DNA from 2 places in the Niameybacter sp. genome. Region 1 is predicted to be linked to the other one. Evidence: riboswitches for the same ligand, from Rfam matches in the RefSeq annotation. Region 1 holds a riboswitch; the other holds the start of a gene.
The links. A riboswitch is a leader RNA that binds a small molecule or an ion and turns the genes downstream of it on or off. The one in region 1 is predicted to bind cobalamin.

Region 1 (7,896 bases):
TTATCCATACGCGTTAATGTTCTTCCACATTCACATTTACCAGTATATAGTCTTGTAATATCTCTTGTACGGTATCTTAAAAGTGGCAAAGCTTCCTTCGTTACCATTGTAAAGACTAATTCACCTTGCTCTCCTTCAGGTAATACTTGAAGGGTATCAGAATTAATAATTTCTGGCACAAAGTGGTCATCATTAATATGCATCCCCTGCCTAGCGGTACATTCAAAACCTACTCCAGGTCCCATGACTTCACTTAATCCATAAATATCCATTGCATTAATACCAAACATACTTTCAATTTGCTCTCTCATTTCTTCTGTCCATGGCTCCGCACCAAAAATCCCTGTATGAAGCTTAGTGCTTCTAGGTTCTATTCCCATATTCTTCATAGTTTCTCCTATATAAAGAATATAGGATGGTGTACATGCAATTACTGTGCTACCAAATTCTTGTAACAATTGAATTTGTTTTTTAGTATTGCCTCCGGATATAGGCACAACCGCAGCACCAAGTCTTTCTGTCCCATAGTGAGCCCCAAGGCCTCCTGTAAATAAGCCATATCCATATCCAATTTGTACTATGTCTTTTTTTGTTACACCCATAGCGGTAAAGCTACGTGCAATCATATCAGACCACATTTCAATATCATTTTTTGTATATCCTACTACCGTAGGGTGCCCTGTCGTTCCTGAAGATGCATGTATACGTATCACCTCTTCCATAGGTGCTGCAAAAAGCCCATATGGATAATGGTCTCGTAAATCTTGCTTAGTTGTAAAAGGAAGTTTCTCCAGATCATCTATACTTTTAATATCTCCTGGCTCAATCCCCATTGCCTGCATCTTTTCTTTATAAAATGGTACATTATTATATACACGATGTACTGTTTTAATTAATCTTTCAGATTGCACTTTCCTTTTTTGTTCAATATCATAGACTTCTTCATTTTGCCAATACGTCATAATCTGCCCCCTGCTATATAATATTTACAATTTATATTTTATACATAGAAGTTTATCATTATTAATTTTTATACGCAATAAAATTGTGTTTTATTATACCAAATATTTAAAAATATTAATATATTATAGTATTAATATTCATATTTTATAGATACTATTTAACGAACCTTAGATTTTAATATGCATAAAAAAGAAGGCTATACACATTGTTTAGCCTTCTTTTTATGTATACCATATATAGCATTTGCATACATATAACTAACTTGAAGATAATCTAACGCATTATAAAATTCCACCCTAACGCTTACCTCATCATTAAATGCTTCTGTTTTATAAATTTTTATCTCAGTTGCCTCTTATATCATAACTACCTGCAGCTTCCTTCATTTGCATGAGTACTTTATACTCACCTGTTTGTGAAGCTCCTAATTCAATATTCACCTCTTGTTCCCCTGACATTGGCTCATACATTTCTGTATATAAAACCTCTCCATCTGGGCCTAATACATCCATATTAATGGTTCCTTTTTCAACCAATACTGTTCCAACTAAGTTAATGGCTTCGCCACTCTCTCTTCTTAGATTAATACTGTCTTTACCACTTTGATACCAAAAACTTGATTTCAAGTGTTCTCCCATACTTGTCTCAATACTCATTACCGACACAGATGTACTACTTTTAAGTGCTCCATCTAAATCCCCACTTGCAAGAGCCATTGTAAGCATTCCACCAAATACTAGTAGTATAAAAGCAAATAAGATTCCGCCTATAATGGCTAATGGTTTAGCTATATTTGTCTTCTTAGATACTTTAGTTGCCGTTTGCATATGCTCTTGTTGGTCTACTTCCGTTCCGCAATAGGGACAATACGCTACATCGTTCTTAATTGCATGTTTACATACATGGCATATCTTTTCAAATACAGATTTGCAACTGGGACAAATATTATAATCTTCCTTCACCTCTGTATTACAATTGGAGCAAGTATATAACTTTTCTTGATTACTTCTTACAACTAAGTAAATAATAACACCTATAAAGTTAGGTGCTATTATAGCTACAGTAGTCCATAACCCAGCACTGAGATGGTGTGCCTTAGCATCCTTATATACAACTACACCTACCGCTATCATAAGCCCAATTGGCACAAGCATTATAAGTGCTATTACACCTAATCCTATTAAATTTCCCATCAAATCCATTTATAAAAACCTCCTTTAGGCTTAACTTGATTAATTTTCTTTCTCTTTATAATACAATTCTCCTAACAAGTATGCGATTACAGGCACTTGCATGAGTCCTAATCCTAACGAAATAATTATGGTAATTTGCTTAAGTGTATCTGCAAAAAGCATCAATCCCACAACTTCCATTACAACAAGAAGGACATTCATCATAATCACTACTATAAAAGGATACCAACTTTTCTTATGCTCTTTGTTTTCTGCTTTATTTCTTGCCTTATTCTTAGCTTGATACACTACCTTCATATCCACTTGTTCTGTTTGTTCAAATATTTTACCTAGCAATCTGTCTAATTTCTCATCTTTCACTACAGCCCCTCCTTTTCTAGTAGTTTTTTCAATTTTTGTCGTGCTTCATATACTCTTGACTTGACTAGCTTCTCCTCTATATCTAGCACATCTGCCGCCTCTTTGTAGGACATGTTCTCTCCCATAGTAAGTACTAGCGGTAAACGATGTTTATCTGGTAACTTTTTGAGTGCCTCCTGTACTATTTGTAGTTCTTGTTTGTGAATAATTTGGCCTTCAACACTTTCTTCTTCACTTTTCTTCTCCTCTAGTATAGCTTGTGATTCATAACATCTTCTTTTAATCTCTAACTTAAGACGCCTTAACTTATCCCTATAGGTGTTTACTGCAATTTGGGTTAGCCATGGATAAAAAGTCTTATTCTCATCGTATGTTGTCATTTTCTCAATTGCTTTTACCCAAGTATCCTGAAATAGGTCTTCCGCTCGCTCTTTATTCTTTTCCAAGTATAAACATAATCGGTACAGTTGATCCTTGTGTATATCAATCATCTGCTCTACATCCACAACTTTTCCCCTTTCTAATTTGTTCTTACACTATTATATACGCATCTCCTAATAGTAAGTTGGAAAATTTATTTTAAAATTTCAAATAAAAAAGAGACTAAAAAGTCTCTTCCTAAATATGTGCCATCTTATCCTTTATAAAGTTCAAAACGATATTTCTGCCCTGTTATATTATCTACTCGTCCATCCTCTACTTCTTCTAAGAACATAGACAATGGTCTTACACACATCGTATAAGGTGGATAAAGTGCTTGATAAGAAACCATTAATTCATCTGTTTCTGAATGTAACACAATATCATACACATAGTAAAGGTTTCCTTTAAAATGTCTATAGGGTCTTCTCACTTCAACTTGTCTTTCCATTTTTCTTTTTAATCTCCTCGTTCTAATTTTAAGTAAATTACTTCATTTTTTCTTTAATAATTATGAGCCTATATGCTCTCCATTATTCAAAGGCATAACCTGCTCTCGACTTTTTAAATCATCAATAAATATTTTTACAATTTCTGGGTCAAACTGAGTAGCTGCACACCTTTTTAACTCTTCACAAGCCTGCTCAGGACTCATTATTTCCTTATATATACGTCTTTTTGTCATTACATCATACGCATCTACTACATTTATAATCCTTGCCATAAGAGGTATTTCTTTCTCTTTTAAACCTAGAGGATATCCTTTTCCATCCCATCGCTCATGATGTGTCAAAACATTTTTAGCTACACTTATAAGCTCACCTGATGCATTAATGATACGATACCCTTTTTCTGCATGCATCTTTAAAACTTCAAATTCTTCATTTACCAATCTGTCTGCTTTGAGTAAAAGTTCTTCTGGCATAGTAATCTTACCAATATCATGCAATTCTGCACTCAATGCTAGCTCGTCTAAGTCTTCATCCTTAAGTTGCATAGCTCTCCCTACTGCTAGTGCATGCTGCACAACTCTTGTTGCATGTTCATTTATTTCCATATTCTTTTCTTCTAAACTTTTTCTCAATGTAGTAAGCATGGAACTTTTCATACTCTTTGTTTCTAAAAGCTTTTTACGATATACCTTTTCTTCTACTTTCCTAATATAATCATATATATCTTCTTCTAAATCATATTTAACAACTTCACCTAGCGCAATGCTTAAATTAATAAATTTCTTCTCATTAGCATTACATGCTCTCAAAATCTCTTCTATCATTTTTTCACATAGTGCTTCTGAACAATTAGGTATGAGTATAAAAAACTCATCCCCACCCCAGCGAAAAATATGACCTTTATTAGCACAAGTTTGATTTAATACTTTAGCAATATCTTTTAGCAATTCATCTCCTTCTAAATGTCCTAATGTATCATTTACCAGCTTTAGTCCATTTACATCTCCCATAATCATTCCCAATGGTAAATATTCTTTCCTATGGTAATACTTAATTTTTTCTTCAAAGCTATAACGGTTATACAGTCCTGTTAAAGTATCTGTTTCACTAATATATTTTAACTTTTCCTCAAATATTTTCTTATCTGTAATATCTCTAGACAGACCTACTATCCCCCATACTTCTCCTTTTTCATCTAATACAGGTACCTTTGTATTCTCTTCTATCAAAAGCCCTCCGTCTTCTTGTATAATGGTATGTTCATACTTTTGCGGCACCTTATCTGTTATAACTCGCTGATCAGATTCAATAAATTCTCTTGCTACTTGTTCATCTTGATATATTTCTAAATCTGTCTTTCCTTCTATTTCATAAATACCTCTTTGGTTATAGTAGCTTTCAAAGGCCTTATTATACCCTAAAAAATGACTTTTCTTATCTTTGTAGAAGATAGTCTCTGGAAGTGCATCTATAATAGTCCTAAGAATATCTTTTCTGCTTCTAATCTCCTTTTCCCGCTCCTTATGCTCACTAATATCAAAAACAACGCCTGCTACAGCCACTACTTTTTTATCTTTATTGGGAATAGGAAACAAAGTGCATTCTAAGTATCGCCCTTTGATTAGTTGCCCTGTTTTATACACCTTACCGCTCTCTACACATCTCATAAGATCTTGATAATATTGTTCTGCTATATCTGTTGACAATGCATCTTTATAACGTTTACCCACCATATCATTAGCTTTCTTATCATACATTTCTTCGTAATGTTTATTTATAAATAAGACCGTTGAATCTATTCTTGTAATCCAAGTAGGCCATGGAATATTTTCTAAAAATGCTTGGTAAATTTCTTCTAACACGCTTAGTCTCCTCCTAATGATATCTACTTACTCATAATCCCTTCTTATTAGTATACCATATTTACTCATTACAAGAAAAAGTACATGCTTAATCATTTTTTCCCTTTCTATTAGATATAATTTCTCCATTCTTGTCATATATTAAAACAAAGCATTTTAGGCGCTTACTCAGCTTAAAAGGGAAATGTGTGACACACTGCAGCCCCCGCTACTGTAGACGAGGACTAACTGTTCAAAGCTTTGCTTAACCACTGTACACTTAGTATGGGAAGGTGAACAAGTTAGGATGATTCGTCAGCCAGGAGACCTACCTAAAATGAAACATTACTCTTTCGGTGGGAAAGGCGGTAATATGTATTTTGTGTACTTTTCATGCGCATTTTTTACATATAACCCCTTAGGGGTTTTTTTATTACCTAAATTCCTTTATTTCATTTTGCATAAGGAGTGTTGCACCATGGCAAAAAGGGCTCTACTTGTTGTAAGTTTTGGAACTACCTTTGAAGATACTCGAAAAAAAACAATAGAAAAATGTGAACAAGATTTACAAAATGCTTTTTCTGACTATGCCTTTTTTAGAGCATATACGTCTCAGATGATTATTAACAAATTAGCTACTCGTGACCAGCTTATTATTCCTAACCCATCTCAAGCTCTTACTCAAATTTATAAAGCTGGCTATACCGAAGTGCTTATTCAAACATTACATATTATTTGTGGAAATGAATATCACAAACTCCTTAAAGACATCAAAAACTTCAAAAGTAAATTTCATATTTTAAGCCTAGGGCGTCCTCTTCTTACTACGATAGAGGATTACAAGCAAGTTGTTACTGCTACACTGGCTTACCTTCCTTCTTTAAAAGACAAAGAAGCTCTTGTTTTTATGGGACATGGAACATCTCATCCAAACTTTTCAGCGTATTGCGCACTTGAATATATGTTTCAACAGACTAACAGCAACATTTACATTGGCACTGTAGAAGGCTATCCTACAATTACAGAGGTACTCCCTAAGTTACTCAAAAATAAAACTCAAGTAGCTTATCTAATCCCATTTATGTTGGTAGCAGGTGACCATGCACTTCATGATATGTCTGGATGTGAGCCAAATACTTGGCAAAACATTCTCCTTAATCATCATATCAAACCTTCTATACGCTTACATGGCCTAGGTGAAAACCCTCAAATTCGTCAACTTTTTATTTCTCATGCAAAAGAAGCCCTATAGGCATTCATTTTAATTAAGTATTTTATCTATCACTTATAAAAGGAGATGAAAGTATGACTAAAAGATTAATGATTTTTGCTATGTTTTGCTTTGTATCAGGTCTTGTCACCTTAGATACACAGTCCATGCATATTATGGAGGGATTTCTACCTGTTGGCTGGAGTATCTCTTGGAGTATTATTTCTCTTCCATTCTTTATAGCTGGACTGCTCTCTCTTAAGAAAATTATTGCAGAAGATAAGCAAAATAAGTTACTTCTTGCCATGGTAGGGGCTTTCGCTTTTATCCTTTCTGCACTGAAAATTCCTTCTGTAACAGGTAGTTGTTCTCACGCTACCGGCATAGGGTTAGGTGCTATCTTACTTGGTCCTACAGTCATGGTTGTAGTAGGTGCTATTGTGCTTCTTTTTCAAGCTTTATTGCTTGCACATGGTGGTATTACAACATTGGGTGCCAATGTATTTTCTATGGCAATTGTAGGTCCTTTTGTTGCTTACTTCATCTATAAGCTCATCTCCAAAACAAAAGCGCCTCGTTGGCTTGCTATTTTTCTAGCTGCCACTTTAGGCGACTTACTTACCTATGTAATGACTTCCTTCCAATTAGCATTAGCCTTCCCCAGCTCCACAACTGGATTTACTGGTTCCTTATTAGAGTTTTTAAGTATTTTTGCCCTTACTCAACTACCTCTTGCTATTAGTGAAGGCTTATTAACTGTAGTAGTCATTAATGTCTTACAAAAATATAGCAACGAAGGTCTCATTCATTTGGGCAGATTAAAAAAGGAGGTTTAATTCATGCCATCATCTAAGAAATCTTTTCCTATTAATTTTATTCTTATTTTACTTGTTATCATCTTGAGTTTTATGCCTCTTTTCCTTGTTAAAGATGCTGAATTTGGTGGAGCTGATGGGGAAGCTGAAAATATGATTACAGTCATCAATGCAAACTATGAACCATGGTTTGAGCCTCTCATAGAACCTGCTAGTGGTGAAATAGAAAGTCTTCTCTTCGCCCTTCAAGCTGCTATAGGCGCAAGTGTACTTGCCTATGGATTTGGCTATCTGCATGGAAAAAGTAAGGAATTAAAAAGCAATGAAGGCCATTGACCAATATGCTTATCACTCACCGCTTCGCAAGTTTGACCCTCTACAAAAAAGTTTATTTTGTTTTCTTATACTTTTTACATGCCTAATAGCACATTCACTTTTTGTATTTATAAGTGTGACTATACTTATGGGGTGCCTCACTATTTTCAAGGGACGCACCTCTTTTAGACTTTATTGTACACTCTTGTCTATCCCACTTACCTTTTTAATACTCAGTTTACTTACTTTGCTCTTTGATTTTTCCACAGATAACACTATTTTTTTATGGTCTATCCACATTTTTTATGCTTATATGGGGATAACCAT
Region 2 (7,896 bases), on a different contig from region 1:
CTCAAAGTAAAAACTAAGAGTTGCTCTTTTTCATTATCATGTTTTAAAGTTATTTGCATTTTATAATAAAACTATAAAACAAAGTATAAAATCAATAAAATATATTATATATTTTAAAAGAAATCTTGTATAAATGCTTAGATGCTGTCTATACTCTTTAAAAAAATAGGAGGTTTTTATGAATCAAGTCAATTTACTAGGCAATTTAACGCAAGAGTTAGTACTCAAAGAAGGAAAAGATACAAAGACGCCCTATGTCCATTTCACATTGGCGGTGCATGACAAAAAGTGTAAAAAAGAAGAAAGAACGTATTTTATCGAGGTGGTTGCTTTTAGAAAAAATGCTAAGATACTTGCTGAATATGCAAATAAGGGAACAGCACTTATTGTTTGTGGAAAAATCATCACGGATTCTTATTTAAATAAAGAAGGTGAAAAAGTCTATAGTACACGGGTTTTATTAGAAGACTTTCAGTTTGTTGGAGGAGCTAAAAAACGCACAGTAGAAGAGGTGGCGGCTTCTTCAGATACGAATGTATAAGGGGCCCAACTATTAATAAACTAAGTCGCTTAATGCTCGCTTAGCGCGATACAAACGCAATCATTTTCTTTATAACTTATTGGGAATAACGAGTTATGTCTAGTATAAGACTAAAGGTATGGGGCATACTAAAAAATGTTAATACTACATTAAGGAGGCTTACAAATGAAAAAATACGTTTGTACAATTTGTGGCTATATCCACGAAGGAGATACACCACCAGAAAAATGTCCAATTTGTAATGCGCCTGCAAGCAAATTTGAAGCCCTAGGTGAACAACTTGCTTGGGCAGATGAACATCGCATTGGTGTAGCCGGAGGGGTTGACCCTGAGATTATTGAAGGATTACGTGCTAACTTTATGGGTGAATGTACAGAAGTCGGCATGTACTTAGCTATGAGTCGCCAAGCAGACCGTGAAGGTTATCCTGAAGTTGCAGAGGCTTATAAACGCATTGCTTACGAAGAAGCTACACATGCTTCTTTATTCGCTGAACTTTTAGGTGAAGTGGTTAAAGCAGATACAAAATCTAACTTACAAGTGCGTGTTGAAGCCGAGTTTGGTGCTTGTGATGGCAAAAAGAAATTGGCAACACTCGCCAAAGCGCAGAACTTGGATGCTATTCATGATGCTGTGCACGAAATGGCAAAAGATGAAGCACGACATGGTTGTGCCTTTAAAGGCTTATTAGACCGCTATTTTAGCTAGGAGGATTCATATGACAAAAGTACGCTGTAGTGTAAATACCTGTTCCTACAACAAAGATAAAACTTGCTATGCCGAATGCGTAGCGATTGGTGGACAAGGTGCAATAATTGACCAAGCCACATGTTGTGGCACCTTTTTAAGTGAAGATGCCTATAGCAACTTAGCTGAACACACCACATATAAATCTTGTTGTGAGGCTGTAAGTTGTACAGTTGCATCCTGTATGCATCACAAAAATCATCAATGTACATTAGATTGTATTGATGTTGAAGACTCTGGGCATGCAACCGTTTATATAGAAACATGCTGTTCTAGTTTTAAAACCCTTTAAAGAGATTTTAATAGAGGTATTCTAGGCGTTATCGTGTACTACTTGATAACTTTTAGAATACCTTTTATACTGTAATAATAAGCTTATTTAAATCAATGTATAAACTTTAAAGATAAGGAATATATTAAAAGGGGAGTTAGAGATGAAGAAACAAAAAGCTTTAGAAGAGGCCTTAAGTATTCCCAATATATTAAGTTATATAAGGCTTTGTATTATTCCAATTTTTATATGGCGATATGTAACAGCTACTACCACAACAGACTATTTAGTAGCAGCAGGACTTATGATTTTATCGGGTCTAACAGATTTTCTAGATGGTTTTGTAGCAAGAAGGTTTCATCAAATCACTGAACTGGGCAAGTTTATTGACCCTGTAGCTGACAAACTTACTCAGGCTGCCATTATAGTTTGTCTTGTTTTTCGTTTTAAAGGTATGTTACTCCTTACGCTTATCTTTATCATTAAGGAAGTTACACAAGGATTGAGTTGCCTTATTCTCTATCGTGAAGGAAAAAAATTAGATGGTGCGCTTTGGTACGGAAAAGTTTCAACAGCTGTTTTCTATTTGGCGATGATTACTTTAATTGCTATACCTTCTTTAAGCAGTAGAGTTGCTGAGGGGCTAATTTTGACCACTATGGTTGTTTTAATTTTTGCATTTATTCGCTATATGATTATCTTTATACGGATGCATCAACAATAATACATACTTGACAAGCTTGTCAAATTATGTCATGATAAGCCGACAATAAAAATAATAACACGCATAAGGTGCTTGAAAAAGCTTAATAGGGAAAGTTAAGAGCTGCAGCCCCCGCTACTGTTACTAGGGACGAAGGTGAACATGCCACTGTAAGGAACACTTATGGTAAGGCCACCGGAGGATGAACTACGAGCCAGGAGACCTGCCTTATGCGTTAAACGTATTCTTTCGGAGGGAAAGACGTATGCTTTTACACGTTGATTCTATACGACTATCTAAGTTAGCAGAGAGAATATTCTGCTAACTTTTTTTATTGTATTTTATAACAGGAGGTTCGTATGCATAAACCTAGAGCAATGTTTCAAGGAACTGCTTCATCAGTTGGAAAAAGTGTTTTAGTGGCAGGGCTTTGCCGTATTTTTTATGAAGATGGTTACCGTGTTGCACCTTTTAAATCTCAGAATATGAGTCTTAATTCTTATATTACAGAAGATGGAAAAGAAATGGGAAGAGCACAAGTCATGCAGGCAGAAGCCGCAGGGATTAAGCCTCATGTACTTATGAATCCTATTTTGATTAAGCCTACTGGAGATATGAAGGCCCAATATATTATTGAAGGTGAGGTCTTTAAAGACATGACAGCTATGGCCTACCAGCAGTTCAAGCCAGAACTAAAGTCAAGGCTTAAAGTCCTTTATGAAAAGTTAGAAGAAGACTATGACGTAGTTGTATTAGAAGGGGCTGGAAGTCCAGCTGAAATTAATTTACGTGCTGGCGACTTAGTCAATATGGGAATGGCAGAACTTATTGATGCCCCTGTTATCTTAATTGGTGATATTGACAAAGGTGGTGTATTTGCCTCTCTAGTTGGGACGATTATGCTTTTATCCGAAGAAGAGCGTAAACGAGTCAAAGGGGTTATTATCAATAAGTTTAGAGGTGATATCGAGATTTTAAAACCCGGCCTTAAAATGCTAGAAGATATTATTCATATTCCTGTTTTAGGGGTTGTTCCTTACTTCAAGTTAGACTTAGAAGATGAGGATAGTGTCAGTACAGTATTAGATACACGTCCTACTATGACGACGGAGCAATTGGTCATTAAAATTATTCGGTTACCTCACCTTTCTAACTTTACAGACTTTAACCGTCTATTTGCCTTAGAAGGTGTATCCGTAAGTTATGCGACGCATGCTTATGAGTTAGAGGATGCAGATTTAGTCATTTTACCAGGTTCTAAAAATACTATTGATGATTTAAACTTTTTAAAAGAATCAGGTTTTGCTCCGGTTTTAAACAAACTTAAAGCATTAGGTAAAACAATCTTTGGTATTTGTGGTGGTTATCAAATGCTTGGACGACATCTTTATAATCCAAGTCTTATAGAAAGCGCAGTGGAACAAGTTGAGGGCTTAGGTCTTTTACCTCTTGATACGCAGTTTGAGACAGAAAAGACGATGACTCAAGTAAAGGGGAAAATTATAAGTGCCCAAGGACCTCTTAAAGATTGCTTAAATCAACCGATAGAGGGATATGAAATCCATATGGGGCAAACCATCTGGAAAGATGCATGCCTTATACCTTTTGTAGTACTCCATGAATCATTAGGTATCCAAGACCATCGCATTGAAGGGTACCATGACCCAGATGCCTTAGTATATGGTACTTATATTCATGGGATTTTTGACAAATTGGGATTTACCCTACCATTTCTTAATGCATTAGCCCTAAGAAAAGGCTTAGGTGAGAATACCATTAGACTTTCAGGAAGTATGCATACCGACTATCACGCTTTTAAAGAAAGTCAATATAGCCAATTGGCTAACGTTTTAAGAGATAGCTTAGACTTAGAAGCTATCCGCCATATTTTGTTTGAATCCTAAATCATATTCTAAATTACATCCTGAGGAGGACATTAACATGAAAAGAAGAAAATTTTTACAAGCTTTAATTATTGCAAGTTGTATGAGTATAGTAGGGTGCTCAAGCCCACAACCTACACCAGAAAAAGTACTCATATCTGAAGAAGCAGCACCTGAGTCATCCGAAGTAGCAAAAGATGTGGCTTACCCAGTAAGCATTGTAGACTCTACGGGTACAACTATTACGTTAAATGAAGAACCACAAAAAATTGTTTCTTTAGCTCCAAGTACAACCGAGATTTTAGGCGCACTCGGAATAAGTGATAAAGTCGTTGGTCGCACAAAATATTGTAACTATCCAGAAACTATTCAAGATGCAACAGATGTAGGAGGGACTTCTAATCCAAATGTAGAAACAATCGTTGCCTTACAACCTGACTTAGTTGTGGCTTCTACACATGTTTCAGATGAAGTTATTGCTAAATTAAGAGAAATTAATATTCCTGTTGCTTTCTTAAATGAACAAGAAAACTTTGAAGGTACTTACTCTGCTATTGAAAATATTGGTCTTTTAGTAGGTTGTACAGAAGAGGCAAAAATAGTAGTTGAAGGCATGCGCACACAAATTGAAGAAACTATTAAAAAGGTGAATGCCCTAAACAAGGAAGAAAAGCCTCGTGTATATTATGCCGTATGGTATGGCGATAGTGACTCAACTGCAGGAGGTGATACTTTCATTGGTGAAATGATTCGTCTTGCGGGTGGGGAAAACATTGCACAAGATGTAGAGGGTTGGAGTATTTCTAAAGAGAAAATCGTAGAAGGTAATCCAGAAATGATTATTGTACCAGCAGGTAATGGTATCAAAGAGGGGATGGAGACAACAGACTTCTATAAAGATTTAACAGCTGTACAAGAAGGTCATATTTATGAAATTAATCAAGATATGATTTCAAGACAAGGTCCACGCCTTGCAGAAGCCTTTGTAGCCCTTGCAAAAATTATTAACCCAGAAATGGAATAGTCTATGATCAGCCTAAAAAAGCCTAGTCAGCCTAAGACCTTTTATAAGATTTATGGCTTGTTAGCCCTTATAACGCTAGTGCTTGCAATAAGTTCTATCGCCATTGGCGTTTCTAAAATTCCTCCTTTTGAAGTGTGCAAAATCCTATTTTATCGCTTACTTGGGGAGGGTTATATTGAAACTTTAGACGAGGGGCAGCTGAATATTATTTTTCAGCTGCGTATTCCTCGTATTTTAATGGCTCTTTTAACAGGCATTAACTTAGCTGTAACAGGTGCTATTTACCAAGCACTTTTTAAGAATGATATGGCAGATCCCTTTATGTTAGGTATTTCATCAGGTGCTTCATTAGGGGCAGGTATTGGCTTTATGCTAGGAGGATTCTCACCAATCTATGCTTTTGTTGGCGCACTTATAGCGAATATCTTAGTGACTTCTTTAGCAGGAACAAAGGGTAAAACGCCTACTGTACGTTTACTTCTTTCAGGACTCGCTATTAACTATTTCTTTTCTGCTGTCTTGTCTTTACTTAGAACTTACTCAGACAACAAGAACTTAACTTTGTTTGCTTGGGGAATGGGATCTTTAAGTGGTGCATCCTATAGTCGTGTTTTTCTACTTGGATTCATTACTTTTCCTATTTTAAGTTGTTTCTTTTTTTATCGAAAGGAGCTTAACTTACTGCTTATGGGTGAAGATGCTGCAAAGGCTATGGGAGTAGATGTAGGTAAACTGAGAAGACTCTTTCTTGTGTTAAGTAGCCTTTTGGTTGCTACAACTGTTTGCTTTACGGGGACTATAGGATTTGTGGGGCTTATTATTCCACATATGGTACGTCTTGTTTTTGGTGCAAACTATCAAAGAACCTTACCTATTACAGGATTATTGGGTATGATTTTTGTCTTATGCTGTGACAACCTTTCCCGTGCACTTCTAAGCAGTTCAGAAATACCCTTGGGTATTATTACATCATTATTTGGCGCCCCATACTTTATGTACTTAATTTATAAAGAGCGCAAAAGGAGTTCATTATGATTCATATTCGTAATCTTTCTTATAGTGTAGGAGAAAAACATATTTTAAAACAGATTTCTCTAGCATTTAAGCCACATACCATTTATGGCATTATTGGTCCTAATGGGGCTGGGAAAAGTACATTACTCAAACATATTATGCGTATTATTGAACCTCAGAAGGGTACCGTTTTTTTAAACAATGAAGATGTCACGACGCTTAAAGTAAAAGAGTATGCCAAGCACTGTAGCTTTGTCTTTCAAGAAAATCCAAGAGACATTGATTTTACTGTGGAAGAGATGCTTGGTATGGGGCGATATCCTTATCTTGATTATATGGGACATATGACAAAAGAAGACCAAGCTGTAATTGACAACATAATCACTGAGCTTTCTCTAGAAGGTTTTTTGGAGCGTTCGATGCTTCATTTAAGTGGAGGAGAGGCACAAAAAGTATTTATTGGTCGTGCACTTGCTCAAGAAACACCCATACTGCTTTTAGATGAGCCAATCTCTATGCTCGATGTGCATAACAGCATTGAAATTTTAAATCGGTTAAAAACTATTAAAGATAAGCATCAACTCACTGTCATTATGATTTTGCATGATCTTAATTTAGCATTTCAATATTGTGATGAAATTATCCTTTTAAAAGAAGGCGAAGTCCTTCTTACAGGTCCAAAACAAGTTGTATTAGAAAGCGATGTGTTACAAGAAGTGTATCATCACCGTTTAAAAATCATCCATGATGAAGTACAAACTTATGTAGTGCCAAAAGCATATTAATAAGGAGGAAACTTATGATTCTTGTATTAGGTGGTGCACGTAGTGGAAAAAGTTCTTATGCCGAAGAATCTGTGAAAAAACATATTGCACAAGAAGGTGGTGATGTCCTTTATGTCGCCACTTCAATTGCTTTTGATGAAGATATGCAAGATCGAGTGAAAAAGCATCAAGAAGCTCGACCATCTCATTGGCATACGCTAGAACAGTACAAAGGATTTAACACTTTAGAAGAACATCCAGATTTTCAAAAGTCTAAGGTGGTCATGCTGGACTGTGTGACCTTAATGGTAAGCAATCTACTCCTAGATTATCCTGTAGACTTTGATCATATCCCACGTCATGAAATTGATCAGATGGAGGGCCTAATCACCAAAGAAGTTAAGGATTTTGTAACAGCATGTCAAAAACATCATAAACATCTCATTTTAGTTTCTAATGAGGTAGGGCTTGGTATCGTACCAGCCTATCGTTTAGGAAGTATCTTTAGAGATATTGCTGGACGTATGAATCAACTTCTAGCTCGTGAAGCTGATGAAGTATACTTTTTAGTATCAGGTATACCTATGAAAATCAAATGATTTTATGCTTTTTTCAAAGAATGTTCTAAAATGGATGTCTCCTTTATAAATATATTAAGAGAATGATTATTGTAAGGAGGCACTTTAGTGAGCTATTATGTACAAGAAAAAAAGTGTGTAAATTGTAGAAATTATTCGGAAAGCAAGTATTATTACTATACTCATGATAATCGCATGGTAGAATGCCATCTTTATACTTGTAGGACGCATGGGCATGCAAGTCTTCAACAAGAAGAGGAACATTGTTTAACAGGGGAAAGCAAAAGAAAGAGATTTTAGGCTAGAGCCTAGAATCTCTTTCTTTTGCTTTCCCCTGCATTTTACGCTATAATAGAAGTGAAAATTTTTGA

Region 2: it holds a riboswitch for cobalamin, as region 1 does, so the genes downstream of both, RRY75_RS05635 (cobyric acid synthase) here and RRY75_RS09355 (sirohydrochlorin cobaltochelatase) in region 1, are expected to answer to the same signal.

What each region holds. Positions count from the first base shown of each region.
Region 1 is NZ_JAVVQU010000030.1:2,883-10,778, forward strand. It holds gene RRY75_RS09325 (phenylacetate--CoA ligase family protein) at 1-962, opposite strand, end outside; gene RRY75_RS09330 (double zinc ribbon domain-containing protein) at 1,308-2,165, opposite strand; gene RRY75_RS09335 (hypothetical protein) at 2,196-2,516, opposite strand; gene RRY75_RS09340 (RNA polymerase sigma factor) at 2,516-3,022, opposite strand; gene RRY75_RS09345 (DUF1653 domain-containing protein) at 3,151-3,387, opposite strand; gene RRY75_RS09350 (sensor domain-containing diguanylate cyclase/phosphohydrolase) at 3,448-5,250, opposite strand; cobalamin riboswitch at 5,392-5,579, shown strand; gene RRY75_RS09355 (sirohydrochlorin cobaltochelatase) at 5,708-6,481, shown strand; gene RRY75_RS09360 (energy-coupling factor ABC transporter permease) at 6,535-7,275, shown strand; gene RRY75_RS09365 (energy-coupling factor ABC transporter substrate-binding protein) at 7,279-7,590, shown strand; gene cbiQ (cobalt ECF transporter T component CbiQ) at 7,577-7,896, shown strand, end outside.
Region 2 is NZ_JAVVQU010000014.1:13,454-21,349, reverse strand. It holds gene RRY75_RS05655 (single-stranded DNA-binding protein) at 179-541, shown strand; gene RRY75_RS05650 (NADH peroxidase) at 707-1,249, shown strand; gene RRY75_RS05645 (DUF1540 domain-containing protein) at 1,260-1,580, shown strand; gene RRY75_RS05640 (CDP-alcohol phosphatidyltransferase family protein) at 1,723-2,283, shown strand; cobalamin riboswitch at 2,333-2,507, shown strand; gene RRY75_RS05635 (cobyric acid synthase) at 2,622-4,166, shown strand; gene RRY75_RS05630 (ABC transporter substrate-binding protein) at 4,204-5,169, shown strand; gene RRY75_RS05625 (FecCD family ABC transporter permease) at 5,173-6,204, shown strand; gene RRY75_RS05620 (ABC transporter ATP-binding protein) at 6,201-6,968, shown strand; gene cobU (bifunctional adenosylcobinamide kinase/adenosylcobinamide-phosphate guanylyltransferase) at 6,983-7,546, shown strand; gene RRY75_RS05610 (hypothetical protein) at 7,634-7,825, shown strand.